3 regions of the Idiomarina loihiensis L2TR genome follow, and region 3 is predicted to be linked to each of the others. Evidence: predicted binding sites of a transcription regulator. Region 3 holds the regulator's gene; each other region holds the start of a gene.
The links. The regulator sigma-54, encoded in region 3, starts transcription at its own class of promoters, with help from an activator protein. The targets are predictions, from matches to a motif close to GTTGGCACGNNNNTNGNNT.

Region 1: the regulator sigma-54 is predicted to act here: its motif matches at 3,942-3,960, upstream of IL_RS06145 (flagellar hook-length control protein FliK).
Region 2: the regulator sigma-54 is predicted to act here: its motif matches at 7,722-7,740, upstream of IL_RS11110 (P-II family nitrogen regulator).

What each region holds. Positions count from the first base shown of each region.
Region 1 covers NC_006512.1:1,280,194-1,290,676, forward strand. Annotated here, with positions in the region: gene fliN (flagellar motor switch protein FliN) at 1-382, opposite strand, end outside; gene fliM (flagellar motor switch protein FliM) at 414-1,478, opposite strand; gene fliL (flagellar basal body-associated protein FliL) at 1,495-2,037, opposite strand; gene IL_RS06145 (flagellar hook-length control protein FliK) at 2,106-3,872, opposite strand; gene fliJ (flagellar export protein FliJ) at 3,997-4,440, opposite strand; gene fliI (flagellar protein export ATPase FliI) at 4,444-5,793, opposite strand; gene fliH (flagellar assembly protein FliH) at 5,797-6,546, opposite strand; gene fliG (flagellar motor switch protein FliG) at 6,561-7,607, opposite strand; gene fliF (flagellar basal-body MS-ring/collar protein FliF) at 7,600-9,291, opposite strand; gene fliE (flagellar hook-basal body complex protein FliE) at 9,339-9,671, opposite strand; gene IL_RS06180 (sigma-54-dependent transcriptional regulator) at 9,819-10,483, opposite strand, start outside.
Region 2 covers NC_006512.1:2,298,092-2,308,574, forward strand. Annotated here, with positions in the region: gene IL_RS11070 (long-chain fatty acid--CoA ligase) at 1-14, shown strand, start outside; gene IL_RS11075 (E22 family MetX-like putative esterase) at 11-1,189, shown strand; gene IL_RS11080 (TIGR03545 family protein) at 1,202-2,950, opposite strand; gene IL_RS11085 (DUF2062 domain-containing protein) at 2,953-3,459, opposite strand; gene IL_RS11090 (RimK family protein) at 3,603-5,063, shown strand; gene IL_RS11095 (GNAT family N-acetyltransferase) at 5,053-5,520, shown strand; gene glpQ (glycerophosphodiester phosphodiesterase) at 5,495-6,514, opposite strand; gene IL_RS11105 (cysteine synthase A) at 6,507-7,559, opposite strand; gene IL_RS11110 (P-II family nitrogen regulator) at 7,781-8,119, shown strand; gene IL_RS11115 (ammonium transporter) at 8,130-9,311, shown strand; gene cfa (cyclopropane fatty acyl phospholipid synthase) at 9,387-10,483, shown strand, end outside.
Region 3 covers NC_006512.1:409,158-419,640, forward strand. Annotated here, with positions in the region: gene tldD (metalloprotease TldD) at 1-521, shown strand, start outside; gene yjgA (ribosome biogenesis factor YjgA) at 537-1,052, opposite strand; gene pmbA (metalloprotease PmbA) at 1,107-2,453, shown strand; gene mgtE (magnesium transporter) at 2,466-3,827, opposite strand; gene IL_RS02000 (HPr family phosphocarrier protein) at 3,830-4,105, opposite strand; gene rapZ (RNase adapter RapZ) at 4,098-4,949, opposite strand; gene ptsN (PTS IIA-like nitrogen regulatory protein PtsN) at 4,940-5,410, opposite strand; gene hpf (ribosome hibernation promoting factor) at 5,414-5,701, opposite strand; gene IL_RS02020 (RNA polymerase factor sigma-54) at 5,729-7,189, opposite strand; gene lptB (LPS export ABC transporter ATP-binding protein) at 7,211-7,936, opposite strand; gene lptA (lipopolysaccharide transport periplasmic protein LptA) at 7,938-8,480, opposite strand; gene lptC (LPS export ABC transporter periplasmic protein LptC) at 8,449-9,012, opposite strand; gene kdsC (3-deoxy-manno-octulosonate-8-phosphatase KdsC) at 9,009-9,563, opposite strand; gene IL_RS02045 (KpsF/GutQ family sugar-phosphate isomerase) at 9,563-10,483, opposite strand, start outside.

The sequences.
Region 1 (10,483 bases), 870 kb from region 3:
CAACCACCTCGCCATGCGCAATCAAGGTGCCGTTAACCAGTACATCCAGTGGTTCACCGGCAACACGTTCCAGTTCCACCACAGAGCCCTGGTTCAATTGCAGCAAATTACGAATGCTAATTTGGCTACGACCCACTTCCATAGAAATGGTAACCGGAATATCGAGAATGGCGTCGAGCTTGCGCTTTTCTTCCTCGGTTACCGGCTTATCTTCACTCAGTTCTTCGAGTTCAGCAGTCTGCACGTTATCCATACCAGAATGACTGGACGACTTTCCTGCGCCTTCACCGGCTCCTGATTCGCCACTTTCTTCATCTTCAGCAGCTTCCTGTTCAGCCATTGCTGCTTCCCAGTCATCCATATCTTTATCATCGTTACTCATGTTGCAACCTCACTTTCTCAAGCAGCAATTATTATAAATCAATATCTTCTTCTAACTGTTGTAACTCGGCATCACCACCAATTCGGCGGCCTCCACGAGTCAACATATGAATATCCGACTTAACGGTTTCAGGGCGCTTAATCTTCTCTGAAATTTTCAAAGCGACATTGTCTCTTGAACGCCCCATTTTCGCATGGAAAGTCGGTAAATCTTCAATTAGTACGGTTAAGTCGTCTGGCAACTCAAGCGGAATAACATCGCCTTCGCGCAAATCCATCACCTCACGTAACGACATTTCGGTTTGCGCCAGTTTGGCAATCATTTCCACCGGAACATCCATAATCTCGTCACGTAACGCTTTACTCCAGCGCATGTCGGTATCTTCTTTATCCGACTGCACACCGGCATCCAACAGCTCGCGAATGGGCTCCAGCATGGAGTAAGGCAATGCAATGTGGAAATCTCCGCCGCCACCATCTAGCTCAATATGAAACGAACTAATAACGATAACTTCGGTTGGGCTAACAATGTTCGCCATGGCCGGGTTAACTTCCGAGTCTAAATACTCAAAGCCCACGTCCATGACAGGAGCCCAGGCTTCTTTGTAATCTTCAAATACCAGCTTCAGCAACATTTGAATAATGCGGCGCTCGGTCGGCGTAAATTCACGGCCTTCAATTTTTGCATGATAGCGACCATCGCCACCGAAAAAGTTATCGACCAGAATAAAGACTAAACGTGCCTCCATAGTGATTAGTGCCGTTCCTTTAAGCGGGCGGAAACGCACCATGTTTAAACTGGTCGGTACGAACAATGTATGCACGTACTCACCAAATTTAATCATCTGGACACCGTTAATAGACACTTCGGCGGTGCGACGCATCATGTTAAACAAGCTGACCCGCATATGACGGGCAAAACGCTCATTAACAATTTCCAGCGTTGGCATACGTCCACGAACAATTCTATCTTGCGATGAAAAGTCATAGTCGAGCGCATCCGCAGAGGCAGATTCTTTCTCTGTGTCCTCTTCTTCAACGTCATCAACACCATGTAAAAGCGCGTCAATTTCGTCTTGAGATAGTAAGTCACTCACAGCCATAATAGCTCACTTATTGCATTACCAAGCTGGTAAATAAAACCTGTTCAACAACCGGTTTCCCGGTTACTTCTTCGAGCGCAGAACGAACTTCAGTCAAAGCCAGTTCACGTAACTGACCTTTACCCTCGGCTGTTTTTAACCTGTCAGCCGTGGTTGAGGAAAACACCTCATGCAGCGTGCCTTCAATTAACGGAATATGCTTTTTCGCCAGTTCTTCACTCTCTTCGCCGCGCACCATTAACTGCGCTTTAATTTGTACTGTTCGCTCACGTGAGTCACCCGGGACAATGAAAACGAAAGGCCGGGGCATACCAACATAAAGTGCATTGCCAATTTCCGGGCGTGGCGATGATGACGGTGCCGCTGCGCTGCTCATACCATTTTCGGCAGCAGCTGATTCACCCTCAGACGAGCCACCGAATAGCCACAACACCAGGACTACGGTAATAATTAAAACAATACCGATACCACCGAAGATAATCAGTTTTTTCTTCTTACCACCGGTCTGCTCTTCAGTTTGTTCCGTATCGTTGTTGTCTTTATCTTCTGCCATGCTCAATTTCCTGTATTACCGCCCACCGACAGTTACTATAGCTTGATAGCCGCTTTAGATATACCGTTTCAGACATAGAAATCGACTTGTCCGTCAGCAAGCACCCGGCCTTCTTCTAAAGCTATTTCGCCCTCAACAGCCCAGTCTTCCGCATCATGAGATCCTCCGGCTTGCCCGCCAGCGGTGCGCCCGCCTTCTTTGCTTTGCTCTCCAACCTGGGTATCAGCTAAATTTATGCCTTGCTGCTCCAGCATTTCGCGTAATCGCGGCATGGTCGTCTCTAACGCATCTCGAGCCTGTTGTGTCTGGGCCTGAAACTGCACTGATGCCTGCTCACCGCTCATGTTAACGCGAATGTGAACACTACCAAGTTCCGGCGGATCCAGACGAATATCCGCACGCTGGATATTCCTGCTCATCATAATATTGATGCGTTCCTGCAATTTTTGCGACGCTTCCGTTTGCTGCAAGTCTAATGGACGTTGCAATGCCTGCAAAGTATTAGCCTGACTGGATTCATTCGCAGCTACAGTTCCCTGCGCGGTTGACACCATTTGCCCCTGAATGGCCCGGGCCGCACTGGCGTCAACTAAAGCGTCGGTGTTATTCCGAAAGACTTGTCCCTGCTGAACCGCATCAGCTACCTTTGTTTCTGCTTCAACAGCTGTATTCACAGAAGCAGCTTTAGTCGTTTGCTTACCGTCATAGCTTTTAGCACCAATATCGCCAGAACCAGATTTTTCTTTACCGGCTTTGACATCTGTTGCTGTAATAACCGACTCTGACGCCTTACCCCCTACCGACTTTTCACTCAGTCCTGTACGGCCTTTTAATAATTGCCTTACTTCAGCCAATAATTGCTCAGCTTTAGCCGACTGTTCCTGAGTCAAAGCCTGAGATTTATCTCCACCGCCATTTTGGCTGGCTAAAATTTTGCGTAACTCGGCAGTAAACTGCTGCAGTTTCTTTTGCTCCGCTAAACTCAACTCACTACTTTCGCCTTTCGCTTGTTGTGCGGAAACCTGCTGCTCCAGTTGCTTAAGCAAATTTGTTAATTCTTCAGCACTTTGCGGCTTGCCTGTGTTTTTATCCGCAGATGCAGACAATTGAGACAGTACTCGCTCTGCCGCCTCATTCAAAGCCTGAGTTAACGCTTTTTCATTACCTACTAATAACTTATCAGCATCGGCTTTGGGTAAAAGGGGTTCAAGCAAATTAACTATGAACTTACCGGCATCTTCAACGGCACTTTCAGTGCCTTCGCCCTGTTCTGCACTCTGTATCAACTGTTGAAGCTTTGCCTGCAGTGCCTGTTTATCGCTATCGGTCATGCCGGCCAGCAGCTCATCGGCAAACTTCTGCCGCTCGGCATCGGTCATAACGGCATCGCCCTCGCCTTCATCGGCAGAATCCAGCTTAGCCATTAAAGCTTCCAGCATTTCCGCCAGTTGCTCATCTGTCATTTTTAGTTCGCCATCGCCCGCAGCAAGATCAATCTCGTCACTAACCACGGTTTCGCCTTCAGAGCTAACTTCAGCACTTTCCTGCTTCATTTGCTGCAACAATTCCCATAAATTTCGGGTCACCGGCTCGCCAATATTTTTGCGTTCAATGTCTTTGCCTTCAACCTCACCTTCACCGTCATTACCGGCTTTCTGGTAAGCTTCAATTTTGGCGGCCAGTTGTTGCAGCTCTTTATCGCCACTATTTTGTTGTAGCATCAGCCGCGAGAACTCACCGCTATCACCATCGGTGCTCTTTAATGAAAGATCGTTACCTTTACCAATACGTGCAAAGTTGTCGGCAGACTCGGTTAAATTAAGCAGCTGTTGCATAGTTTTATTCCTGAATTAAGTGCTTATTGACGCCTTGCTTAATAATACTTCGCAATGCGCTTGCGCTATTTTCAATAGCTGAGCAAACAATATCTAGTAAGTATCTAAGCAAATTTCGTTCCAACTATTTTCTGGCGCGAATAAAACGCTGGCTGCTAAAATCGTCCAGATTATTTTGTTCTTTTCTGGCTTCTGCTATTTGCTCACGCTTGCGCTTTTCTTTTATTAAAAAATCTATCGACTCGCGCTTGCGACGCTGCGCCAGCCAACGATCTTTGCGCTGTTGTAACACTTGCTGCAACTTAATAATATCGTGATGCAACTGTTCAACACCTTCATCTAATTTACCGACAAATGCGTGATACTGCCCTACCTGAATTGAGGCAATCCCGCTTTGCCCGCGATGCTGCAACTGATTTAAGTAGTCGAGTCGATATTTTGACATACCGTCCAGGCGCATCTGTTGCTCCTGGACCTGTTGCTGTACCTGAGAGAAATCCTGTGCGGCTTTATCTTCGCGCCTCTGTTCCAACTCCAGTAACATTTCCAATTGTGCCAACTCAGCCATAAATTACATGCCCGCTGACTGTTTCTGCTTCGGATTGACTAGCTGATTAAGCAGCAACAAGCTTTCATCATAGTTCACAACTTCCCGCATTTTCTGTTGCAAAAACATACTTACTCGCGGCTGCATTGCAATAGCCTGATCGATAGCCGGGTCACTTCCGCGGGTGTATGCGCCAATGGAAATCAAGTCGCGATTGCGACGGTAACTTGAGTACCACTGTCTAACTTTAATCGCCTGTTGCATATGCTCTTCCGAAACAACCTGTGGCATAACCCGGCTAATAGAAGCTTCAATATCAATTGCCGGATAATGACCGCTGTCGGCCAGTTCCCGGTTCAGTACAATATGTCCGTCCAGTATTGCTCTCGCGGAGTCCGCAATAGGATCCTGCAAATCGTCGCCCTCGGTCAGAACCGTATAAAACGCGGTCACAGAACCTTGTCCGTCGCCGCCATTACCGGCTCTTTCGACCAATGCTGGCAACTTAGCAAAAACAGAAGGCGGATAACCTTTGGTTGCCGGTGGTTCACCCACAGCAAGGGCAATTTCCCGTTGCGCCATGGCGTAACGAGTCAGTGAATCCATTAACAGCAACACATTCAGACCCTGGTCACGAAAATATTCGGCAACCTGAGAGGCCGTTTCACAACCACGTAAACGAATAAGCGGCGACTGGTCTGCCGGCGCTGCTATTACAACCGCTTTTTCACGGCCTTCCTCACCGAGGATTTCTTCTATAAACTCTTTTACTTCCCGGCCACGTTCGCCTATCAGGCCAACTACAATCACATCCGCCGTGGTACCGCGAGTCATCATGCCCAACAGCACACTTTTACCCACGCCACTACCGGCAAACAGCCCCATTCGCTGCCCCTGCCCCACGGTTAAGCAGGCATTAATAGCCGTTACTCCAACATCCAGCGGCTGCTTCACCTGACGTCGGTTCAGTGGGTTCATGGGTTTGCTTCGGTAGGTTTTTCCGTCAGAAAAAATGGGGCCTTTATCATCAAGGGGCTCGCCACGAGCATCAATAACACGACCCAGCAGCTCCATACCCAGCGGCAATTGATTCTTGCGGTTTAGTGGACGAACTCTGGCTCCGGGAATAACGCCATGAGCGTCTTCGGTGGGCATTAAGTAACTGATGTTGCCTTCAAACCCCACCACTTCGGCTTCAATATCACCACTGTCAGCCTCAACCGCTACGCTTGACCCCACAGGAGCACGACAGCCAACAGCCTCAAACATTAAACCAACCACGCGGGTAAGATAGCCCGACACAGCCACTGATGGCTTTTGGATACGCTCACGTTTTTTGCGTAGTTGTTTCACTAACTGCTCAGAAGCGCTCATGGGTTAACCTTTTAATTTGGAGAACACATCTTCCATACGGCTGGTCAGGGTGTAATCTATGGTGGAGCTTTCTGTAGTAACCCGGCAACCGCCGCGTTCCAGTAAATCGTCTTTATTAAGCAGCCAGCCTTTTTCTTTCAGTTCGTCTTCGCTGAATGTACTTTGCAAAATAGCTAAGTCTTCTTCATTCAGATGAATAATGACTCGCTGATCAGTAACCGGTAAGACCGCAATAGCTTCGCGCACGGCTTTTACGATGAGTTCTTTTGAATTAGCAGCGAAATCCAGACAGATGACCCGCGTCAGCTCAGTGACCATATCAATCAACTCGTCCTGAACCGCTTCGGTAATACGTTCATTCGGATGAGACAAACTCTGCAGCAAAACTCTTAACTGCTGCTGTTGCTCCTGCATGGCTTCTTTACCAGCTTCAACACCCTGCTGTTCACCGGCTTCAAAACCGTCTTTTTTACCAGCTTCGTAACCTTCGTCATAGCCTTTCTTAAGGCCTTCATTGCGGCCTTCGTCAAAACCTTCTTTATGGCCTTCTTCGCGTGCGGCCTGGCGAATTTCTTCCAATTGTTCTGCGGTCAGAGGCTTAAGCTCTTCTTCCTGTTCGTTGTCCGCTTCCGGCGGCTCATATTGCCAGCGCCGGGGTTTGTTTAACGCATTTACCTGAGAGCCCTGCTTAAGCTCTTCCGAGGTCATGTCAGGTAAATCCCAAAGCTGGGTTGCGTCTTTATCATCCGTCATTATGCGTTAAACCCTTATAGGAATTCGTCACCGCCACCGCCGCCAAGCATAATTTCACCTGCGTCAGCTAAACGGCGCGCCGCTGCCAGAATATCTTTCTGTGCGGCCTCTACATCGCTAATACGAATCGGCCCCATAGCTTCAAGGTCATCACGCAGCATATCGCCGGCACGTTTCGACATGTTCTTGAATATTTTCTCCTGAACCGCGTCGTCCGCACCTTTCATCGCTTTTTGCAAAGTTTCACCTTCCACTTCACGCAGCAAGGCCTGAATACCACGGTCGTCGACTTCCACCAGGTTTTCGAACACAAACATCAGGTCCTGAATACTCTGACTCATCTCTTCGTCCTGCTCGCGGATAGAGTCCATCAACTGACCTTCGATGTTGGTATCCAGATAGTTCATGATATTGGCTGCCGCTTTCAGGCCGCCCATCTTCGCCGCCTGAGCACCAGCCTGACCTGCAAATTGTTTTTCCATAATTTCGTTCAGTTCTTGCAAGGCTGCTGGCTGAACTTCTTCTAAGTTGGCTATTCGCATCATTAAGTCCAGACGTACTTTGTCCGGGAACTGCGCCATAATTTCTGCACTTTGCTCGGGGTCAAGGTAAGACAGGACAATGGTCTGAATCTGCGGGTGTTCGTTACGGATAATAGTGGCTACCTGTTTAGAGTCCATCCACTTCAGTGAATCAAGACCTTTCGAACCGCCGCCCATGACAATCTGTTCAATCAGGTTACCGGCTTTGTCCTCACCTAGTGCGGAGGTCAGTGCCTTGCGCACAAACTCCTCACTCTTGAAGCCAATATTGGTGAACTTCTGAATGTCTTCCAGGAATAAATGGTGCACAGCGTTTACTTTGTCCTGGTTAAAATCTTCCAGGCTCGCCATTGCCATACCCACTTTCTGCACCTGTTTAGGTTCCAGATGTTTCAGAATCTGAGCCGCATCTTCTTCCGATAAGCTAAGCAGTAAAATAGCCGCTTTCTCAACACCTTCTAAAGTGTCGACATCAAACTCAACCTTACCGCGTTTGGTTCTAGTATCTTGATCAGGCATCTTCGTTCAACCACGCTTTAACCACTTGTGAGGACAGCTCAGGCTCGTTGGCAACCAACGCGCGAACCGCTTTTAACAAGTCTTCATCTTTATGCAAGTCCGGTAGTTGCAGGCTACCATCAGCCCCAAACCCAACTGCACTCTCATCAAACTGTGAGGATAACAGATCAATGGTTTCATCGCCCATCGATTCCTCATCGGAAAACGCATCGGCATCATCTTCCACACCCGATTCCGGATTCATCAGTTTCTTCAGCATTGGACGAACCACCGCCAGAATCAATACCATAATAACCAGTGCGCCCATCACCAGACGGAAAGCCCGCCAGAACCATGGTTCTTCCCACACTGGCGTCTCACCGGCACCTAAGTCAGGCAACTGCGCGAACGGTACTGACACCACTTCAATACTGTCACCACGATTAATATCAAAACCTAAACCACCTTGCAGCAAACGGCGAATATTTGCGATTTCTTCAGCGCTACGCGCTTGCGTTTCGCCTTCGCCCGCTTCATTTGTTATTGCTTCATGGTTAACCGCAACAGAAACACTCAAACGCTTAATGGTACCGGTTTGGTTCCGGGTATAAGTGACTGAATTATCAAGCTCATAATTACGGGTTGCTTCACGGTGAGTACTGCCCGTAGCACCGCCACCGGCAGTGCCATCTCCAGCTTCTTCAGGAATGTCTGAATCCAGTGGGGGTTGATTTGTTAACGCGCCAGGAATACCGCCAATTGCACTACCCATCGAGCGGTTTTCAACTGTCATTTCACTGCGAATGGCTGGCATATCAGGATTAAACTGCCGCTGAGTTTCTTCACGCTGAGTAAAGTCCATAGTCACGTCAACTTGTGCGGTATAGTTGTCATAGCCCAGCACAGGAATCAAAATACTGTCTATTTTTTCTAAGTAGGCTTCTTCACGTTTTTGTTCAATTTGGTATTCGCGCGAACTTTTCGCTGCCAACGCACTTTGTGAACCAGAGTTGAGCAGGCGGCCAGCCTGGTCAGTTACGGTTACGCTCTCGGTGTTCAGACCGGTAACGGATGACGCGACCATATCCACAATTGACGCGACTTCTTCTTCACTGAGCGAGGTACCACCACGAACATTCAGCATAACCGACGCTTTGGGTTCTTTTTCGCGACGGGCGAAAACATTTTCTTTAGGTACGGCAAGCAATACTCGGGCAGCAGACACTTTTTTGATTTCTTCAATAGCGCGCGCTAACTGAACTTCACGGGAATGAATGAGGCGCTCACGTTCTAGTCGCTGACTAACGCCGAAACCCGGTTCGCTCATTAAAATTTCAGAGCCGTTATTGGTCGAATTACCGTAATCAACACCAGCGCGGGTCAGTTGCAACTTAATAGCATCGTAGTTTTCTTCAGGTACTGAAACCGTATTGCCTTCCACCTGGTATTCAATGCCATTTGCATCCATGTAGTCGAGGGTGCTGATCAACTCCTCCGTTTCTAACTGACCTAATGGACGATAAGTTGACTCCTGCGCCCACAGCATAATAAAAACAGCGATAGCAACGCAGATAGCTAACGCTAGCACGACAATGACCTGACGCAGCATGTCAAAGTTGCCCAGCATCGTCATGATGCCGGTTTTCTCACCACTGTCTTCATTACCAGAATTGTTGCTATCCGGTAAGTCAGTATCTTGTACCATTAAATCTGTTGATTCAGCCACGACTTATATCTCCAGTAATGCAGCGGTTATACCGGCATTGACATTATTTCTTTGTACGCTTCAACCACTTTGTTGCGCACCTGAACTGTTGCCTCAAACGCTATGCTCGACTTCTGACTGGCTATCATGGTTTGCTCCAGCGTGACATTCGGGTCACCGAGTTCCATGCGAGTTTTTAAATCACCTGAGGTTTGCTGCAGTTCGTTGACGTTATCCAATGCATTTTTCAGCATATTGGAAAAATCAGCCTGAGCGGTATTGCCTTGCAGGGCGTTCACATTCGTAGGCTGATCACGCTGGGAAGCCTGCGTAGCCATAGACTGTAACTGTTGGTAAAGTGCGTTTGCTTCCACTTTCATAATTAACCCCGTCAAAAATTCATCACTGACTTTATTTAAGGTTAGTTATGCAAACAAAATGCCAACTTTTAATCGCGGCTTTAAGGTACAAAGAAAAGCCCTGAGAAACAGGGCTAATGGTAATGAAAGAGGTATTTCAAGACCGTATTATGAGCCGGTCAGAGTCAACCCCTGTTCCCGAATTTTCGCAAGCTTGTAGCGCAACGTGCGTGGACTAATCCCAAGTTCATCGGCGACCGGTTGACGTTTTCCCTGATGCCGTTGCAGCGCCTCTTTGATAATTTGGTATTCCTGATGGAAAAGTGACTCATCGAGGTTTTCTGACTTCTCTTCGGGCGTATCCACTTGCTCTGGAAACACGCTAACGGTTTCCGCAATGTCGTTCAGTTCCAGCATAAGATCCTGCGGCTGAATCTCTCCATCGCGATGCAGAACCAGAGCTCTTTGCACCACATTTTCCAGCTCGCGGACATTACCCGGCCAGGAATAACGCATTAACTGCTGCTCTGCTGCAGCGGAAAAATTCACAGGCGTTTTAATACCAGAGCGCTGTTTATGTCGCTGCAATAAGTTCTCTGCCAGAGGAACAATGTCCGCAGGCCGTTCACGTAAAGACTTCCAGTGCAGTGGAAACACGTTTAGCCGGTACATTAAATCTTCACGTAATAACCCTTCGCGCACCGCTTGCTGTAAATCTCGGTTAGAAGTTGCTATTAATCGGACATCCAACTGTATGGTTTTACGTGACCCCAAACGTTCGACCTGACGCTCCTGAATCACCCTTAACAGCTTAGCCTGTAAGTGCATGGCCA
Region 2 (10,483 bases), 950 kb from region 3:
AGAATGAATTATGAAATGGCTACGGACAACTTTTATCAGCCTTACGGTGCTGCTCATCAGCTTGCCCCTAAGCGCAGACCAATGGGTTGAAAAACAAAGCTTTACTATAGACTCCTATACAACCCATGGAGGAGAAACAATTAAAGACATCAAAGTAGGTTGGGAAGCCTATGGCAAACTCAATGAGGCTAAAGACAACGTTATTCTGATTACTCACTTCTTTTCCGGGAACAGCCACGCGGCGGGCAAGTACAGCGAAGATGATCCACAAGCTGGCTACTGGGATGCCATTATTGGCTCGGGTAAGGCAATTGATACCGATAAATACTACGTTATCAGCGTCGATTCGCTGGTCAACGCCTACCCTAATCTTCCCAATGTTATTACTACAGGGCCTGCCAGTATCAACCCGGACACGGGAAAACCTTACGGGCTGGACTTCCCGGTAGTCACCATTCGAGATTTTGTGAACGTACAAAAGGCATTATTGGAAGATTTAGGCATTAATAAACTGCACGCGGTGATTGGCGCATCCATGGGATCACTGCAGGCCATTGAATGGGCAGCAGCTTATCCCGACTGGGTTGAACGCATGGTGTCGGTCATTGGTGCAGGCTCACTGGACGCATGGACCATTATGGGGCTAGAACAGTGGGCACAGGCCATTAAATTAGACCCCAACTGGAACGGCGGCAACTATTACGATGGCGATGCACCGCTCGAAGGTGTCACTCTGGCACAGGCAATGATCACTCAGGGTGCAATGCATCCGGAATACATTAACCAGGCAGTACCTAAACAGGAAACGCTACCAGCCAAAGGTCTGGAATCGGTCACCACTGAGCTTCCGGCAGTTGAATGGCTGTTTGGTGCGAGCCGGGCTCGTGCACCACTCGCTGATGCGAACCATATTCTCTACCTGGTCCGCGCAAACCAACTGTTTGTTGCCGGTCATCAGAACACTTTAAAAGATGGATTAAAAAACATTTCTGCAAAAACATTGTTTTTGCCATCCAGTAACGACCTGCTGTTAATGCCGTATATGGCGGAAAACACAGCTGAGCAACTTAGAGAAATGGGTAAAGAGGTTCAATACGAAGAAATTAGTGGTCCCTGGGGACACTTAAATGGATTGTTTTCTATTCAACAAAAAGCCGGGCTACTCAGCGAATTTTTAACGAAAGAGTAACCCGAGCGAGACTCAAGAGCCGCCCAGACGGCTCTTGAGTTTATCTTTAAGACTGTCTCCAACTTTGGCTTTTAACAGCTCTTCCAGTTGTTTGCTCTGTTCACCAGACTCATTGTCCCATTGAGTAAGGTTTTCCAGCAGGCCTTGCTGACCACCTAATTGCTCTGAAACTTTGGCAGTAAGGTCAGCTTTTATTTCGGCCAGTTTTTCGTCGGCCTCGCCCATCGCGGATTGAGCCAACGCATCGCCTAATTGGTCATCTAAATCGGATTCAAAACTCAGCGATGGCCGTTGAATATCGCCGCCAATGTTGGTGGTAATATCTAACCGCTGTAGTTGCTTTAAAGCACCTGCAACCGCAGAAGTCAGTTTGCTGCTGCCCTCGGCTTCTAAGTCAAGATTCAGCATGCGTACCATGGCTTTCCCGTCCAGTTTATTCTCACGAACTAGCACGGTTCCATCACTGTCCATCATGGACGATAAAATATTGGCACTGAGTTCGCTGCTATTACTAAGCTTCAGGTTATTCAGTTTTGCGCCTTTTAACTGCCATTGCTGCTTCGCATCAATGCCCAGGTCAGTCAGCGATAATTCGCCATTTAGGTTAAACGCATTCCACAAGTCGCTGTTATCGGCCCGAGCCTGATACGTCGTCGGCTGACCCAGTAAATTATGCTGGTGGGTAATATTTTGCCAGTCGACATCAATAACCGTACCGCCAACCATAAATTCGGTGCGCGCCTTTTTAATTAAAAACTCCGGTGGTGCGTTGTCATCGGCAAAGGAAATTCTCTGCCCCTCGCCACGCACCGGCTCTACCGTTGCAGAGTTGTCCGAACGCGCCAGCATAGGACCCAGCTGTTCATAGGCAAGGAGTACGTATTTACTCCACTCCCGCGCTTTTTCGCCTAATAACAAACCAGTCACGTTCTCTAAACCACTTCCGTCCAGACTGAAAAACGACTTAATTCGGTCAATGTCGTTACCCGGGGCGTTCTTAAGTTCGGCTATTTGCTGTTGCACCACCTCTTTCGCCTGCTTCACTTCATCACGAAAATTACTGACAGCTTCTTTGTCTGCCCGAATCGAGTCTTTTAATTCATCTAAAGCCTCTTTTCTCGCCGCAATATCAGCCAGGCCTTCTACTTTGCCTTCGGTAATTTGCTTAATTTTCTCTTCGTATTCTTTTATTTTGTCTTTACTCGGCAAAGCTTCTCTAGCTGCTTTAACCTCTTGTTCTTGCTGCTCGTAGGCAGCTTTGGCTTCATCAATCACCGTTTCTGTACGCAAATCAACCTGGCTGACAATATCGTCCACAGAAGGTAAAGACGTGGTCAGTTTATCCCAGGACTGACTGGCCCAATTCTGCACGTCTTCCTGATCCGGCATGACATAAACGTCACCCTCACTTTCCCGTGGCTGATTAACACGAACTCCGGTCATAGTCAGCTGTTCAATTAAGGTTCGGCCAAGCACAATTTCTGTAGGGCTGATGTCCGCTGAAGCTTCACCAACCTGTACCCGGTTATTTTTCGGTGCATTAGGGTCGGTGACCTGGATACCGGCCAAAGTCAGAGATAAAGGTACCCAGCTATGCTCAACTCGCTCAATATTAACTTCAGCGCCGTTCAGTCTTCCCAGCGTGTGCTCTAATGTAACTTTTATAATAGCGTCCAGAAACAACCAGGAAATAGCGACCAACAACAATACGAACCCGGCGAAAACGGCCAGTCCCGGCCAGCGAATGATACTGCGCTTCATACTCACCCCCTAAAGTCCGTATAGATCTGCCAGAAACGGCTACCGCGAATAACCTGCACCACGCGCATTTTCATTATTTGAGCCTGAATTCTTTTACGGTAATTGGCAATAACCCAGTAACTCAACGCAGCTACAATCGGCGCGGCAATCAACGCGATAACAAAGCTGCCCATAGTTATGGTGTGATTAAACATAGACAGGCGTCCTAAGGCAGTTGCATACAGTGCTTCATAAATGCCCTGCCAGCCTGACGCTTCTAATAAGCTCAAACCGACACTGTGGAACCAAGGGTCCAGCAGGTAAGCGATACCAGAGAAAATACCAAAAGACACAATGAATAGACTGAGGTTTACGCGGAATATTAATGCCGCCAATAAAATTATTAAGTTATGAATTCGCCATAGCGGGGTTATCCCCATAAACATTCCTAGTACTACAGCTAACGCCAGTGCCCAGGCGCTGGTTTCAGAATTCAAAGCTTTTAACAGCTTTGCCAGAATTGTCAGCATTCACCTGACTCCTTTGAAAAAGATAAAACAGCAAATCTGCTTGTTATCCGTCGTCTTTCTAATATAGTGTGAGTTGCATTTATTACGCAAATAATAAGCAAATAACTTACATTATTTTTAACGACTTCTGAGTACTTTACGACATGCAGCAACACGTTCACCTTATCATAGATAACGCCGCCGACTGGCAGCCTTATTACCCTAGTCAAAGCTTACTCACCGCAAGTGAATACTTACAATCGGCACACTTGCAGAGTCGTTATCATGTTCTAAATTTGTGTAACGACTTATCTTACCTGTCAACCGGCTACTACGTTAGTCTGCTGGCAGAGGCTCGCGGACAAAGAGTTATGCCGTCGGTTGCGACTATTAATGACCTGACCAACTTTTCCCATTATCAGTTACTGATTAATACCGCCGACCGATCACTCACTAAATATTTGCAGAATCGTGACGAAAAGTCGCTGTCGCTACTGATTTGTTTTGGCTTATGCGAACAGCCTGAACTGGCTTCTTTTGCACGCCAAATATTTGAGCGCTACCCATGCCCTATTTTAAAGGTTGAACTGGAATTTAACGGTCGCTGGCATATTAACAAGCTGACATCAGGTGCGTTGAATCAGTTAACTGATGAGCAACAAAGCTTTTTTGGTAACTCACTGGATCATTTCAGTAAACGTGTGTGGCGCAAAGCCCGCACCCGCAAAGAGTACCGTTTTGATTTGGCCATTTTGTATAATCCGGACGAGGCCATTCCGACCAGTGACAAAAAAGCACTGTCATTGTTTATAAAAGCCGCCAAAGAGGCCGATATTGAAGCTGAGCTGATTACGGCAAACGATTTCAATCGTCTGTTGGAGTTTGATGCGCTTTTCATTCGCGAAACCACCCGTATTAATCATTATACCTACCACTTTGCGAAAAAAGCCGAAGCCAACGGTATGGTAGTAATTGACCACCCGGACTCCATTGTTAAATGCGCTAATAAAGTGTTCTTAAAAGAGTTACTGGATAAACATAAGGTAGCGACACCAAAAACAGAACTCTTGTTGAGCCAATCAGATATCGACTACGAAGCAATAGGCGAACGTTTGGGTTATCCGGTTGTGCTGAAAATTCCTGACGGTTCATTTTCTATTGGCGTGGAAAAAGCAGAAGACTTAGCCCAGTTTAAACAAGTGGCAACGGAGCTTTTTAAGCAGTCCACTATACTGCTGGCACAAGAGTATATGAGAACCGACTACGACTGGCGAATTGGCGTGCTGAATAACCGCCCCATATACGCTTGCCAGTACTTTATGGCGCGTAACCACTGGCAAATTTATAACCACAGCGAGTCGTCCTCGCGAGGTAAAAGCGGTTCTTTTGCCACTTTAGGCGTGCACCAAGCCCCTAAAGATGTGGTGCGGCTGGCGTTACAGGCAACCCGCTTAATAGGTGACGGCCTGTACGGTGTAGATATTAAACAAACACCGCAAGGCCCTGTTGTTATTGAAATTAATGACAACCCGTCAATTGAATCTGGTGTGGAAGACAAACACTTAGGTTATGAGCTGTACCGGCTGATTATGGCTGATTTTGGACGACGCCTGGATGAATACTGAGTTTCGCATTGAGCGGGCAGACAAGAACGACCTTGAACAATTAGTTTCTTTAGAACGTGCAACTTTTAATTACAGTTGCATTAGTCGTCGCAGTTTTAAACGAGTAATTGAATCCAGCCATAACTATTGCTGGGTAGCACGTTCAGGTAACGATTTAGCCGGGTACGCTATTGCCTTTACCCGGCGTAACAGCAAAGTATGGCGCCTGTACTCAATAGCCGTAGCTCAGAGCTTTCGCGGTTTAGGGGTAGGTAATCTGCTTATGAATGAAGTGCTGAATTCGGCGAAAACCGCCGGCGCTAATGCCATGTCGCTGGAAGTGAAAAGCGACAACAAGGCCGCTATTCACTGGTATCAAAGCTGTGGTTTCGAAACCATCGATATTCTGCCGGAATACTACGATGACGGCAGCGACGGCTTCAAAATGCGCTTTACTTTTTGTCCGGAAAGTCAGTAAACACGCCCTCTACGCCAGCTTGTTTTAACCACTGGCGCAATTGCGCATGAGACTCCACGCCTTCGGGTAAGTCATCGGCCCGCAAGGTATAAACATGAACATCCAGACCTTTCTCTTCCGCTGACTTTAAAACACTGTCCCATTCAGGCTCACCGTTTTCATTCACTCCGGTCAATACGTGGTTTACCCACAAGCCGACACCTTCAGCGTAGCTTTTTACTGACTCCAGCCCGGCACCCGTGCGCATGGCGCTGTAATCAATATCGGTCTCTCCCCACTCATTGTCACCCACCAGCTGAATTAACGGAAAGTCCCAGTTAAATTCACGCTTTAAGCGACGTAACACTTCCGGGTCAAAAGACTGCAGATAAACCGGTGTTGGCCGTTTGTCGTGGTATCCGTTGTGAGCCAGGACAGACATCACTGCCGCCGTCGCGTCGTACCCTTGCTGCTGATACCAGCGCGGAGATTTGATCTCGATATAAATGCCTGTCGACATATCCCGAACGCGATTCAGCTCCTGAATCAGTTTGATTTCCTCATCCAGCGTTTGTATAGGAAAGTGAACATCGGGGTGAGAAAATCGCTTAGGGTAAACCAGCTCATAATCTTTATGCCGGGCGACCATAGTTAACTGTTTAAGCTCTTCCAGCGAAAAATCGACCACATAGTATTTACCATCGGGACGATGCTTTTCCGGAAACACTTCGGAGACATTGGTGACATGGTCCAGAATTTCATCATGCAGAACGACCGGAACGCTGTCACGGCTCAGTTGCACGTCTTGCTCTATGAAGTCCGCTCCCAGCCCATGAGCCATAACGGTGCTGGCCTGAGTGTGCTCGGGTAAATAACCGGAAGCACCGCGGTGCGCAATGTCCAGAAACTGCGGAACTTGAAGGTCATGGAACGGCGCATCCGGCGTCTCGTCCTGCGCCTGAACTGCGGTTGCTGATACCAATAAAAACAAACACCCAAAAATACGTTTAGTCATTGTTCCAGTTAACCTCTAGTACCTTATCGCCAAGCTCGCGATAACGCGTCATTAATACGTCAATGGGTTCCGGGTCAGGGTTTAACCCGCGTCCGCGCAAATATTCCGGGTTGTACAGCTTACTCACCGAACGTTCACCCAAGTCACAGGAAAAGGTCACAATGCGGTGTCCCGGACCTTTTCGTAAAGCTGCGGCCAACGCACCAGCCACGTTTAGCGCCGAGCTACTCCCCAGAACAATACCATCTTCGTCTCGGATATAACGTGACAAAGTCACTAAATCTTGATCGGGCAAATTAACCGCGTGATCAATACGTGCCTGGCGGAAATTATCCACTAGCCGCATAATACCAATGCCCTCCGTCATAGAGCCGCCATTCGACACATATTCGCCGCTGCGTAAAAACTCATAGATACCGGAACCATCCGGGTCAACCACCCAAACATCCAGTTCCGGGTTCTGCTCTTTTAAGAAGCGAGAGTTACCACCAATGGTGCCACCGGTTCCAGCCACAGACACCAGAGCGTCAATTCTCCCTTCGGTTTGTTCCCATATTTCCGGGCCAGTATGAAGGTAATGCGCACGAGCATTACTGGTGTTTTCAAATTGGTTAGCCCACCAGCAATCATCGCGTTCTTCCGCTAAACGGCGCGCCGTATGGTAGAAGTGATTTTCGTTCTTAAAAGGAACCGGATCAACCGCCATCAGTTCACCGCCATGCAAGCGGATCATGCGCTCTTTCTCCGGTGTCTGGTCATTGGGCATGACCGCTAACATACGCAAGCCGTAAGACTTTGCCACAACAGCCAGGCCAATACCGGTATTACCGGCGGTACCTTCAACCACCGTCATACCCGGCTTTAACTCGCCGCGTTCCATAGCGTCATCAATCAGTTGCTTAGCCGCGCGATCCTTAATGGAGCCGCCCGGATTCTGGAACTCGCATTTAATAAAGATATCGCATCCGGTTAAATCAGACAGCGACGGTATACGAAGTAAATCCGTCTGCCCGATAAGATCGCTCTGCCGCGCGCCAACTCTCATGCCACTGCACCCTTAATCATTCGCTACTGTAGGTAAATAGTATCTCCCCTGTACCCTTTTGGTTCAATAGCACTTTTGGTGCAATGCACAGAAGGGGCGCACGTTTTTTGTGCAGAAAAATTACGTAAATATTATTTATTCATAAATATCAGCTAGTTAAATTCTGGCACGCTTCGTGAAGTTAAAGGGTTGCTTAACAATATTTTAATAAGGAAAGCACCATGAAAATGCTCGTTGCGTTAATCAAACCCTTCAAGCTGGAGGATGTGAAGCAAGCGCTGTTTGAAATTGGCTGCAAAGGCCTGACAGTAACCGAAGTCCGGGGAGTAGGACGTCAAAAGGGGCATACCGAACTGTACCGGGGCGCCGAATATCAAGTCGACTTCCTGCCCAAAATGAAAATTGAACTGGCGGTTCCCGACGAAACCGTCGAACGAGCTCTGGAAGTAGTCATTGCCGCGGCTCATACCGGCAATATCGGCGACGGAAAAATATTCGTTATGCCGCTGGAGCAATGCGTTCGCATACGCACTGGCGAAACCGACCAAGACGCCCTTTAAGGAGCCCATCATGGAAGCACAAAACTTACAACAACTCACTTTCGCGGTAGACACCTTATACTTACTCATATCCGGGGCGCTGGTTATGTGGATGGCGGCTGGTTTTTCCATGCTGGAGGCGGGTCTGGTCAGAAGCAAAAACACCACCGAAATTCTGACCAAAAACATCGTGCTCTACGCCATCGCCTGTATTGTTTACCTGGTTATCGGCTACAAAGTCATGTACCCCGATCCTTCAACCTCAGCTTACGCGGCTGACGCTAATTTCTTTTTTCAGATGGTGTTCGTTGCTACTGCTATGTCGATAGTCTCAGGTGCCGTTGCCGAGCGTATGAAGCTAATGAGCTTTCTGCTGTTCTGTGTCGTGCTTAGTGCGGTCATTTATCCGGTACAGGGCTTATGGACCTGGGGCGGTGGAATGCTGACAGAATGGGGCTTTGTCGATTTTGCCGGCTCCAGCATTGTACATTTAACCGGTGCATCAGCGGCACTTGCTGCGGTTCTTTTACTTGGCCCGCGCTCCGGTAAATACCTGAGTGATGGCAGTATCAACGCTTTACCCGGCTCTAATATGCCACTGGCCGCGCTGGGTACCTTCATTCTCTGGTTTGGCTGGTTTGGTTTTAACGGCGGTTCACAGTTAGCGCTAAGCACCGTTGACGATGCCAATGCCATAGCCCGCGCCATGGTAAACACTAATACCTCGGCCGCAGCTGGCACTATCGCCACGCTGCTATTTACTAAGCTGTTGTGGAAAAAAGCCGATTTAACCATGATTTTAAACGGTGCCTTAGCCGGTCTGGTTGCCATTACCGCACAACCTGTTACCCCAGAACCCTGGCTTGCCGGCGTTATCGGCTTTATTGCGGGGCTTATTGTCGTGCTCTCCATTATTGGGCTGGATAAGCTCCACATTGACGATCCGGTCGGTGCTATTTCGGTACACGGTGTGGTCGGTATTTTCGGTACCCTTGTGGTGCCGCTCAGCGATGACGGTGCCAGCTTTGTTATTCAGTTAGCCGGTGTCGGTACCATTTTCTGCTGGGTGTTTTTCAGTAGTCTTATTGTCTGGGCTATACTGAAGCTAATATTGGGCATTCGTGTAACTAAAGAGCAGGAATATATCGGCTTAGATCAAGTCGATTGCGGCGTTGAAGCTTACCCTGAGTTTACGTCGAAAAAAGACGGGTAAAAGGCTCTTTATTGCCAGTTTCGCCCATTCTTGATAACGTTTTTAACCATCATTTTCCGGAATGGGCGAACAAATATGTCGACATCACGAGAGTATGTTGAAGAGCTTTTAGCAAAAGCAGATATCCGCATTAACGGTGACAGAGCCTGGGATATGCAGGTTCACGATGAAACCGTATTTGATCAGGCACTGTCGCGCGGTAATCTTGGTTTGGGTGAATCCTATATGGCTCGTTTGTGGGACGCCGAATCGCTTGACCAGTTTTTCTTCCAGCTACTGCGCTCCGGCATTCAGGATGAAGTTAACCCCGCCCGCCTTATTTTCCATTCCTTAAAAAGCCGAGTCTTCAACTTACAAAGTAAATCCAAAGCCTGGGAGGTTGGTCAGCATCATTACGACATGGGCAATGACCTTTATCAGTCAATGCTCGATGAGCGTATGGTTTACACCTGTGGTTACTGGGAAAAAGCCAAAGACGTTGACGAAGCACAACGGCATAAACTTGAACTGTGCTGTAAAAAGCTGGGATTGAAGCCAGGCATGCGCGTTCTTGATATTGGTTGTGGCTGGGGCAGCTTCATGCAGTATGCCGCTGAAAACTACGGTGTCGAATGTGTTGGTGTCACTATATCCAAAGAGCAGGTAGCCCTTGGCAAAGAACGCTGCAAAGGCCTTCCGGTAGAATTCCGGCTACAGGACTACCGCGAGCTGGACGAACAGTTTGACCGCGTTATCAGCTTAGGAATGTTTGAGCATGTCGGTCAGAAGAACTACGACGACTATATGGATGTCGCTCTGCGCTGCACCAAAGAAGACGGCCTGTTCCTGCTGCACACTATTGGTAAAAACGTCAGTGATACCGCAGCCGACCCGTGGATCAGCAAGTACATTTTCCCGAATGGCGAAATTCCGTCTATTTCACAAATAGGAACGGCACTGGAAGAAAAGTTTGTCTGCGAAGACCTGCACAACTTTGGTGCCGATTACGATAAAACCTTAATGGCCTGGTTTCAAAACTTCGATAGCGCCTGGCCATCCATTAAAGAGCAGTTTGATGACGAGTTTTACCGTATGTGGAAATACTATTTGCTGTCCTGTGCTGGTGCATTCCGTGCGCGCGACATCCAGTTGTGGCAATGGGTGTTATCCCCCAACGGCAGTGTTGGGGGATA
Region 3 (10,483 bases):
TGAGTATTGATGACGAAGGCACACCCAGTGGCTATAACGTATTGATAGAAAATGGCGTATTGCGTGGTTACATGCAGGACAAAATGAATGCGCGTCTAATGGGTCAGGCAACCACCGGAAACGGTCGCCGTGAAAGTTTCGCTCACTTACCTATGCCGCGAATGACCAATACGTATATGCTCGCCGGAGAAAGTAGTCCGGGAGACATCATTGGCAGCGTGAAAAAGGGTATTTACGCACCGCAATTTGCCGGTGGTCAGGTCGATATTACTTCCGGACAGTTTGTGTTCTCAGCATCTGAAGCTTATTTAATTGAAGACGGTAAAATTACCACACCGATAAAGGGTGCAACACTTATTGGTAACGGACCAGAAGCTATGGCTCAGGTGTCTATGGTGGGTAACGACCTGTCGCTGGACGAAGGTGTTGGTGTTTGCGGCAAAGACGGGCAGAGTCTACCCGTAGGTGTTGGGCAACCGACGCTGAAACTGGATTCAATGACGGTTGGCGGTACCGAATAAGTGAGTTGCCCGGTATTAACCGAGCAGTTCACGTAAATAAACAAACAGCTGACGGGCAGCGACAGGCGGTTTTTGTTCAGCCCGCTGTTTTTCGGCAAGACGAATAAGCTGACGCAATTTTTGGCGGTCAGCATGAGGGTGCTCTTCAATGAATTCTTGTAGAGCATCGTCGCCTTCATGCAGCAGTTTATCGCGAGTTGTTTCAATCTCGTGAAAAATGGATGTTTGCTGCTGATGCGCATTTTTTAAGTTATTTAAGGCTTGCTCAATAGGCGCTATGTCACGTAAGCGCATGAGCTTGCCAATAAATTGAAGCTGGCGTCGGTAGCCTTCGTGCTTGTTACGAATTTTACGGGCAAGTAAAACGGCATCGCGCAGCTCATCATCCAGTGGCATTTTTGCTAACTGGCTGTCAGTTAAATTGACAAGTTGAGTCCCTAGCTCCTGGCGTTCAGCCATTTCGCGTTTTTTTTGGGACTTGCTGACGAAGTCGTCAGATTGTTCAGGATTTTCGGCTGGGCGTTTCGGCATAAGTTCGATTCATTAGCGCTACAAAGCCGTCAGTTTAGCAGTGAGGAGAGTTTTTTGATAGTACAACTGAGTGACTTACAGGTTCAAATGAAGCAGGTAGAGAGTGCTGTTAAAGAAGCACTGCGACTGGCTGAAGCAAAAGGCGTCAGTTCTGCTGAATGCTCAATCAGTCACAGCTCCGGTATTTCGGTCGGGACCCGCCTGGGCGAAGTCGAAACCGTCGAGTTTAATCAGGATGGGGCGCTGGGCATTAGCGTTTATAGAGGCAACCAGAAAGGTTCGGCATCGACTACAGACCTGTCGGAACAGGCCATTAGCGCTGCCGTCGACAAGGCTTGTGATATTGCCCGTTTTACCTCTCCGGATCCATACAATGGTTTGGCTCCGGCCGAATTAATGGCGACCGATGTACCGGATTTAGACTTGTGTCATCCGGGTGACCAGAGCGCAGAGTATGCCATAAAGCAGGCACTGGCTTGTGAGAAACACGCGCTGAACCTGGATGAGCGCATTGTTAACTCAGACGGCGCGCATTACGGCAGCCACACGGGTTTTCGTGTTTATGGGAATAGTCACGGTTTTATTGGCGGTTACTTACAGTCGCGACATAACCTTAGTTGCGTTCTGATAGCCAAAGAGGGCGACAAAATGCAGCGCGACATGAGTTATTCTGTTGCCCGCAAAATGCACGAATTAAAATCTGCCGAGAGTGTTGCCGAAGAGGCCGCCGCAGAAACCTTGTCGCGCTTGGGTGCACGCAAAGTACCAACAGCTAAAGTACCGGTTATTTTCCGGGCTGATGTGGCAGGGAGTTTGTTTGGTCATATGGTCAGTGCTATAAGCGGTGGCAATTTGTACCGCAAATCCAGTTTTCTGCTCGACCATTTAGGCAAGCCGGTGCTGCCAGAATGGCTGAGCATTCAGGAAAAACCGCATATTATCGGTGGCCTGGCGAGCTCGCCGTTCGATGCAGAAGGTTTGGCGACGAAGGATAGAGAAATCATTACCGACGGGGTGCTGCAAACCTATCTGTTAACCAGCTATGCTGCACGCAAACTGGATATGCAGCCTACGGGTCACGCAGGTGGTATCCACAACTGGCGAGTGACACAGCAGGACAACTCGTTAGCGCAGTTATGCAAAAAAATGGGTACGGGCTTGCTGGTAACCGAATTGATGGGGCAGGGCGTAAATATGGTCAACGGTGATTACTCACGTGGAGCGGCCGGCTTCTGGGTTGAGAACGGTGAAATTCAGTATCCGGTAGAAGAAGTGACCATTGCCGGTAACTTAAAAGACATGCTGGCGAACATTGTTGCCATAGGGAATGACACCGACGAACGCCATGCGCTGCATACCGGCTCAGTGTTATTAGAGCAAATGAGTATTGCCGGCAATTAAAAAGCCAGGTCTCTAAGACAGTAACAAGGTTGCTGAGCCAAGGAAGGCAAAGATACCGACCACGTCAGTGACAGTGGTCAGAATGACCCCGCCAGCCAGCGCGGGGTCAATATTAAAGCGCTTAAGAACCAGCGGAATGGTCGCACCGGCTAAAGCGGCTGCGACTAGGTTCATCATCATGGCAAAGGCAATAATACCGCCAACCAGCCAGTCTTGCTTCCACAGTGCGACGACTGCCGCAATCAGTACCGACCAGATAATGCCGTTTAAGAAACCAATAGCCAGCTCTTTACCGATAAGCCATCGGGAGTTACTGGTGCCGATGTGACCCAGAGCCATACCTCGTATGACCAGAGTTAATGTCTGGCTACCGGCTATGCCGCCCATACTGGGTACAATGGTGTTTAAAATAGCCAGTACAGCCATTTGTGCCAGTATGTCTTCAAATAATGAGCTGACCATGGCAGCCAGTAAGGCAGTAACTAAGTTTACCGCCAACCATACGGTACGGCGGCGGGTACTTTTTAATACCGGAGCGAAGGTATCTTCGTCATCTTCCAGACCCGCCATACTCAACATGGAGTGTTGGGCTTCTTCGCGGATAATATCGACCACGTCATCGATGGTAATACGACCTACCAGCTGCTGCTCATTGTCGACGACCGGCGCAGATACCCAGTCATGACGCTCGAACAGTTTTGCGACTTCCGTTTCATCCATAGTCACGGGGATGGTGGTAATGTCGGCCGACATAATTTCGTCAATGCGACGGCTGGGATCAATAGTTAACAACTGGGTTAAAGTAATTTCGCCAATGAGTTTTTCATGGCGATCCACGACGTAGAGTTTATCGGTGGCTTCGGGCAGCTCACCTTTAAGGCGTAAATAACGCAACACAACATCAATAGTGACGTCCGAGCGCAAGGTGATGGTATCGGTGTTCATGATACCACCGGCGCTGTCTTCGGCATATGAGAGCGCGGTTTCCGCACGTTCCCGGTCGCTTTCGTCCATGGACTTCAGAACTTGCTGATAGACTGGCTCAGGTAAGCCCCGCAGAACGTAGGCAAGGTCATCGGTGTCCATGCCTTCGGTGGCCGCCGCAAGATTCTCCGGCGCCATTTGACGAATAATGTCTTTCTGAACCTCTTCGTTCAGTTCTTCAAGAATCTCGCCGTGTTCATCTACGTCAACCAGTTTCCAGACAATGGAACGGCTTTTGGGGGGTGAGGATTCCAACAGCAATGCCACGTCGCATGCCGGCATATTATGCAGCATACGGCGTGCAGCAACGAACATGCCATCGGACAGCGCGGAGTTAACCTCCTGAATGCGCTGCATGGCATATTCTTTGTCGGAAAGCTCTGCAATCATGCTTACTCGTCTTCCTCGAAGCGATCTTCAAACAAAGCACTAACGGCATCCAGTGCTGCTTGTGCGTCTTTTCCTTCGGCACAGACTTCAACAGTTTTACCCTGTTGACTGGCCAGTAGCATCAGGCACATAACGCTGGCAGCGTTAACGCATTGCTCACCCTGAGTGACAGTAATGTCTGACTCAAATTCCTGCGTTAATTGCGCTAACTTTGTTGCCGCACGTGCGTGCAAGCCTAGTTTATTGCGAATAATTAGCTTTCTGCAAACTTTATCCATGGGTTTTCAGTTCCCGGTGTCTTACCTGAACTTTTACAGCTTTCTGTTCAAAACGCTCGGCTAACTGCTGAGAAATATAAACCGAGCGGTGCTGACCACCGGTACAACCGGTAGCTATGGTCAGGTAGCTTCGATTGCTGCGCTGGAAGTGTGGCAACCAGGTATCAAGAAAGTTTTCTAGCTGATAAATAAATTTAGTCACCAAAGGTTCCTGACGAAAGAAAATCTGCACGTCGGTATCCAGACCGGTAAGCAGCTTAAGCTCGGGTTGCCAGTGCGGATTAGGTAAAATGCGCGCATCAAAGACAAAGTCAGCGTCTTTGGGTAAACCATATTTAAAGCCAAAAGACTGAAACACAATAATCAGCTTTTTATCCGCTCGTCCCAGCACCCGCTCAGTGACCTGTTCGCTTAATTGGTGCAGCGATAAATCACTGCTGTCCAGGCGCCAGGTTGCGCGTTCCATAATGGGTTCAAGCATTTTATGTTCGGCCTGAAGCGCTTCTAGCAGAGGCAGTTCTTTTTGCGATAACGGATGCAGGCGACGAGTCTCGCCAAAACGCTTTAGTAAGGTGTTGTCGTCAGAGTCAATAAACAGAATTTCCGGTTCAACGCCTTTTGGCAAAAAGCTCAGAGAGTCCAGCAGCTCTTCGGAGTGCTCCGGTAGGTTGCGAACATCAATGCTAATGGCTATTTTTTGATACTGCTCTATGACTGCATGCACCAGAGTTGGCAGCAGGCTTATTGGTAAATTATCAACACAATAAAAGCCTAAGTCCTCCAGTACGCGCAAGGCAATTGTCTTACCTGAGCCGGAGCGACCACTAACAATGATCAGTTGCATGGCGACTGTTCACCTTCGCCCACAAATAATTGATATAACGCCTTATCAGAATCTGCGTGGCGCAGTGCGCGAGTACAGTCTTTGTCGTTCATTCTTCTGGCCACTGTGGCCAATGTTTGTAGATGGTTCTCGTGCTCTGACTCCGGCACCAGAAGCGCGAAGATAATATCGACAGGTTGGTTGTCAATAGAATCGAATTCGATAGGTTCGTCTAAGGTCAGTAATACCGCTACCGGATGATTCGCATTAGGTAAGCGGCCATGAGGAATTGCGATACCTAAGCCAATTCCCGTACTGCCTAAACGCTCACGGTTTAACAGGCTCTCAAAAATGTCATGACGGGTAATGCCAGACAGCTTAGGGGCTACGATTTGACTAATGGTTTCAAGTAGTCGCTTTTTACTTGCGCCCTCGACTGCACACTTGGTGCAGTCGGGGCTTAACAATTCACTCAGTTGCATGGATTAATGTTGTTTCATTTTCTCTTTGTGTTTAATCACCTGACGGTCCAGTTTATTAATTAAACCGTCGATGGCCGCGTACATATCTTCGTGTTTTGCGTCGGCGAAAAGCTCACCGCCATTCACGTGCAGCGTAGCTTCCGCTTTTTGAATCGTTTTTTCAACATTTAGGATGACGTGAACATTAGTTATATGGTCAAAATGTCTTTCCAGCTTGGCAAATTTTGTGTCCACGTAGTCACGCAGAGCTTCGGTAATATCGATGTGATGACCGGTCAAATTAATTTGCATAACGTCTTCCTTCTGCAGTTAACAAAGTTACAAAAGACTTTTGCGTTGGCTCGATGATGGAATGTTTAACGATTCCCGATACTTCGCAATTGTCCTTCTTGCTACTTGGATACCTTGTTCGGCTATCAGTTCAGCAATCTTACTGTCACTTAACGGTTTACTGCGATTTTCAGCAGCGACCATCTTCTTAATTAAAGCACGTATTGCCGTGCTTGAACACTCGCCACCGCCCTCTGTACTGACATGACTTGAGAAAAAATATTTCAACTCAAATACGCCACTTGGGCAGTGTAAGTATTTTTGTGTCGTTACGCGTGAAATTGTGCTTTCATGCATATCCACGGCTTCAGCAACATCGTTCAGAACCATTGGCTTCATAGCTTCTTCACCATGCTCAAAAAAGCCCTGCTGGCGCTGTACTATGCAATTGGCCACTTTCAGCAGCGTATCGTTTCTGCTCTCCAGGCTTTTTATGAACCAGCGCGCTTCTTGCGTATGGTTTTTTATGTACTGGCTGTCGGCTACTGACTTTGTTGCTTTACTCAAGGCCGCGTATTCTTCGTTCACTTTTAGTTTAGGTACGCTGTCCGGGTTTAATTCGACCATCCAACGACCATTTTTTTTAGTAACGGCCACATCGGGAATAACATATTCAACGGGTTGCTGCGCAACTTGCTCGCCCGGGTGCGGGTGCAACTGTTGAATTAACCGCATAGTCTGACGTAAATCGTCTTCCGATAGCTTCAGTTTACGCTGAATGGTGCGAAAATCGCGACTGCCAAGTAAGTCCATATGTTCAGTCACTAAGCATAGAGCAACCTGCTTGTATTCAGTGTCGTCGCTTAGTTGACGTAATTGAATGGCAAGGCATTCACTGACGCTGCGTGCGCCGACACCAATTGGGTCGAAATGCTGAATACGCTTAAGCACCATGCAGACTTCTTCTACTTCCACTTCGGGTAGGCGCACAGCTTCGATAATTTCATTAACATCAACCATTAGATAGCCATTGTCGTCTATGGCTTCAATAATGGCTTCAGCTATGGCGGTGTCTTCTTCCGAAAAATGAGAAAGTTGCATTTGCCAAAGCAGGTGATCCTGCAAAGACTCGCTGGTAGAGCCCTGATAGACTTCAAAGTCGCCGTCGAAGGATTTACCCGAAGAAGCCGCACCGTTGGCCGGGGTATGACTGGAGTAGGTGTCGTCCCAACTGCTGTCGACCGGCAGCTCGTCAGGCATTTCCTGAGTTTTTATAACGTCGGATGTTTCCCGCTGACTGTCGTCTCTTTCTTCAATATTGCGAGTTTCGGGTTGATCCGCGTCGTTACTCGTTTCGCCTTCAACCTCCAGCAGCGGGTTGCTGTCTAATGCATCCTGAATTTCTGACTGAAGATCGAGCGAGGAAAGCTGCAGCAGGCGGATGGCCTGTTGGAGTTGTGGCGTCATGGTCAGGTGCTGACCAATTTTTAGCTGCAGACTTTGCTTCATAATGACTGTCCCGGTATCACGTTATAGGGTGAACTGCTCACCGAGGTAAACGTCTCTAACCTGTTGATTCGATAATATACTTTCTGCATCCCCACTGGCAATAAGCTCACCATGACTGACAATGTAAGCGTGTTCACAAACAGACAATGTCTCGCGCACATTGTGGTCGGTAATAAGTACACCAATACCACGTTGCTTTAAATGTTCAACAATCTTTTTAATATCAATAACCGAAATAGGGTCAACTCCGGCAAAAGGCTCGTCCAGCAAAATAAACGTAGGCTCCGCTGCCAAGGCGCGGGCAATTTCAACCCGACGGCGCTCACCGCCTGAAAGACTCATGCCCTGGCTATTCGCTATGTGGCCTATATGAAACTCTTCGAGCAAAGCATCAAGCTGTTCTTCACGCTCATTGGTTGAAAGTTCTTTACGAGTTTCCAGAATAGCCATCAGATTATCGCGCACGGTCAATTTGCGAAAAATGGAAGCCTCTTGCGGCAAATACCCAATACCCCGGCGTGCCCGTTCATGCATTGGCAGTAATGTAAGGTCATTGTCATCCAGCAGAATTTGACCTTTATCGCTATTAACCAAACCGACTATCATATAGAAGGTTGTGGTTTTACCTGCCCCGTTGGGGCCCAGTAAACCAATAACCTGCCCCTGACTTACTTCCAGGCTAACGTCTTTAACGACTTGTCGGCTTTTGTAGCTTTTGGCTAAATGTTTGACTCGTAAAGTTGCCATATTAAGGGTTCTCGTTATTTTTTTCGTCGGTATCGGTTTTTGGTTTAGGCGTAAAAATAGTGATAACACGGCTGTCTTCTTCACCTGAACTGCTTGCCGTTACCGTTTGTTTATTCAAATCATAAGTAATCAAACTGCCGCTTGAGCTACTGCTACCTTGAGAGATGCGAGCGTCGCCACTAAGCTCCAGTCGCTGTTCCGACTGAAAATAGGTGATTTTTTTTGCTTCAGCGTTAATTTCATTGCCGTCGTCCAGCGTCTGGCTGTAAGTAGCAGGAGTGCCTTCTGCAATAAAAATATCTGCTTGCTCGGCGCTTTCGCTGGCGGATGCTTCTAGTCGATCGGCGCGGATTAATAAGGTGCCCTGACGAATAATAACGTTGTCCGTTAAAACCAGGCGGTTATTTTTAATATCAAGCTCTTCCTTACTCGACTCAACTTCCATGGGTTTACTAAAGTCAGACTTGCCCTGAGCCATAACCGCTGAGGGTATTAAGGCAACCAGGATGAGTTTACTCAGCAGGCTGGAAAATCGTTTTAACATGTCTTTTTAGCTCCATTCGTTCAGCTTTCAGATCCGCAGTCATACCGTTACCCCGAATTAATAGCCGTGGTCCGTGAATGCTTACAGGATGTTCTGTGCTCATTGACTCATTTTTTAAATCAACAATCAGGTACTCGGTTAACACTTGCTCGATGTGAGTATCCGGCTCTAAAGCAAGTATTTCAACATCATGCTCTAAAATCAGGGTTTGATCGTCGTAGAAAGTGCCTTGCGCGGCACTGACTTCCCAAAGCTCTTCGCCTTGTTCAGAAAAGACCGTGTAAACCGGACGCTTAAGTTCGGTCAGGCCAATTTGGTTATAGTGAGACATTTTCTCAGATTTTATCTTGTGAGCCAGTAAACCGTCACTTTCGAAAATACGCGTCTCCAGCCCAAAAGCGGTAAAATCGGGCTGCATAGTGCGTGTTGTCGCCGCGTTGTTACCATCAGCATCATCACTAAAAGGGCGCCAGACAAGCAATAGCCCGGCACCGAATAATAAAATTAGAATGACAGTAACGCGTCGGCTCACACACTGGCTCCTGTAGCCAGGTGCAGTTGCCCTTGACTGAGCATGATTAAATCACAGACTTCGCGCACGGCACCATGTCCACCATGGCAGCGTGAAATATAATCGGCCTGTTGTTGTACCGATGCGTGAGCGTCCTGGACTGCAATCCCCAGACCCGCCGCTTTAATTAAAGCTAAATCGGGGGTGTCGTCTCCAACATAAGCAACTTGCTCCGCGCTAAGGCCTAACTTCGTTAGTAGCTCATCGAAAGCGGCTGTTTTATCGTTCTGTCCCTGATAAATAAAGCCGACATCTAAATGTTCCATACGGTGTTCAACAATGCGTGACGTTCGTCCGGTAATGACTGCCGTTTCAACACCTGATTTTTTCAGTGCTTTCATGCCAAAGCCATCCCGGGTGTGAAACGCTTTCAGTTCCTCACCATCATTGCCTAAGTATATGCGACCGTCGGAAAACACCCCGTCGACATCCAGAACCAGTAGCTTTATTTCGGAAAAACGTTTAAACAGGCTTTTTTCAATGTCGCCGTACCAGGTATTAATACATTCCATCAGAGCACTCCCGCCTGAAGTAAGTCATGCATGTTCATTGCGCCACAAGGCTGTCCATCGTCGTTGGTAATTATCAGCCCATTTATTTTTCGGTCCTGCATGAGTTTTAATGCCTCAGCGGCCAGCATGTCCTCGTTCGCAGTAATACAGGAGCGGGTCATAACTTCAGCTATCGGAGTTTTATGGACATCGATTCGGTTATCCAGAATGCGACGTAAGTCACCGTCTGTAAAAATGCCGGCGAGACGTTGGTTTTCATCAACTATCGCGGTCATACCCAAGCCTTTACGCGACATTTCCAGTAACGCATCACTAATAATAGCGTCGGCTGGAATAACCGGAACACGCTCGCCAGTGTGCATCACGTCATGCAGCCGCAATAGCAGGCGTTTACCCAGCGAGCCGCCGGGGTGTGATAGTGCAAAGTCGTCGGCGGTGAAGCCGCGGGCATTGAGCAGAGCAACCGCCATCGCATCGCCCATGACAAGAGTTGCTGTTGTAGAAGCCGTGGGGGCTAACCCGAGCGGACAGGCCTCTTGTTCAACTGCGATACAAACATGAGTATCAGCCAGTCGGGCAAGAGTGGAGCCTGGTTTGCCAGTCATTGAAATTAAGGGCACGCCCAGACGTTTAATGACCGGAATAATATTCAGCACTTCGGCCGTTTCGCCACTGTTAGATATCGCAATGACCACATCCTGAGCCGCAACCATGCCTAAATCTCCGTGGCTGGCTTCGCCCGGATGTACAAAAAACGCTGGTGTGCCGGTTGAGGCAAGTGTGGCAGCTATTTTCCCGCCAATATGACCGGATTTACCCATGCCGGTGACAATAACGCGGCCTTTGCAATTAAACAGAGTTTGGCAGGCGGCATCGAAATTATCATCCAAATATTGATACAGGCCTTCAATCGCCTTCTT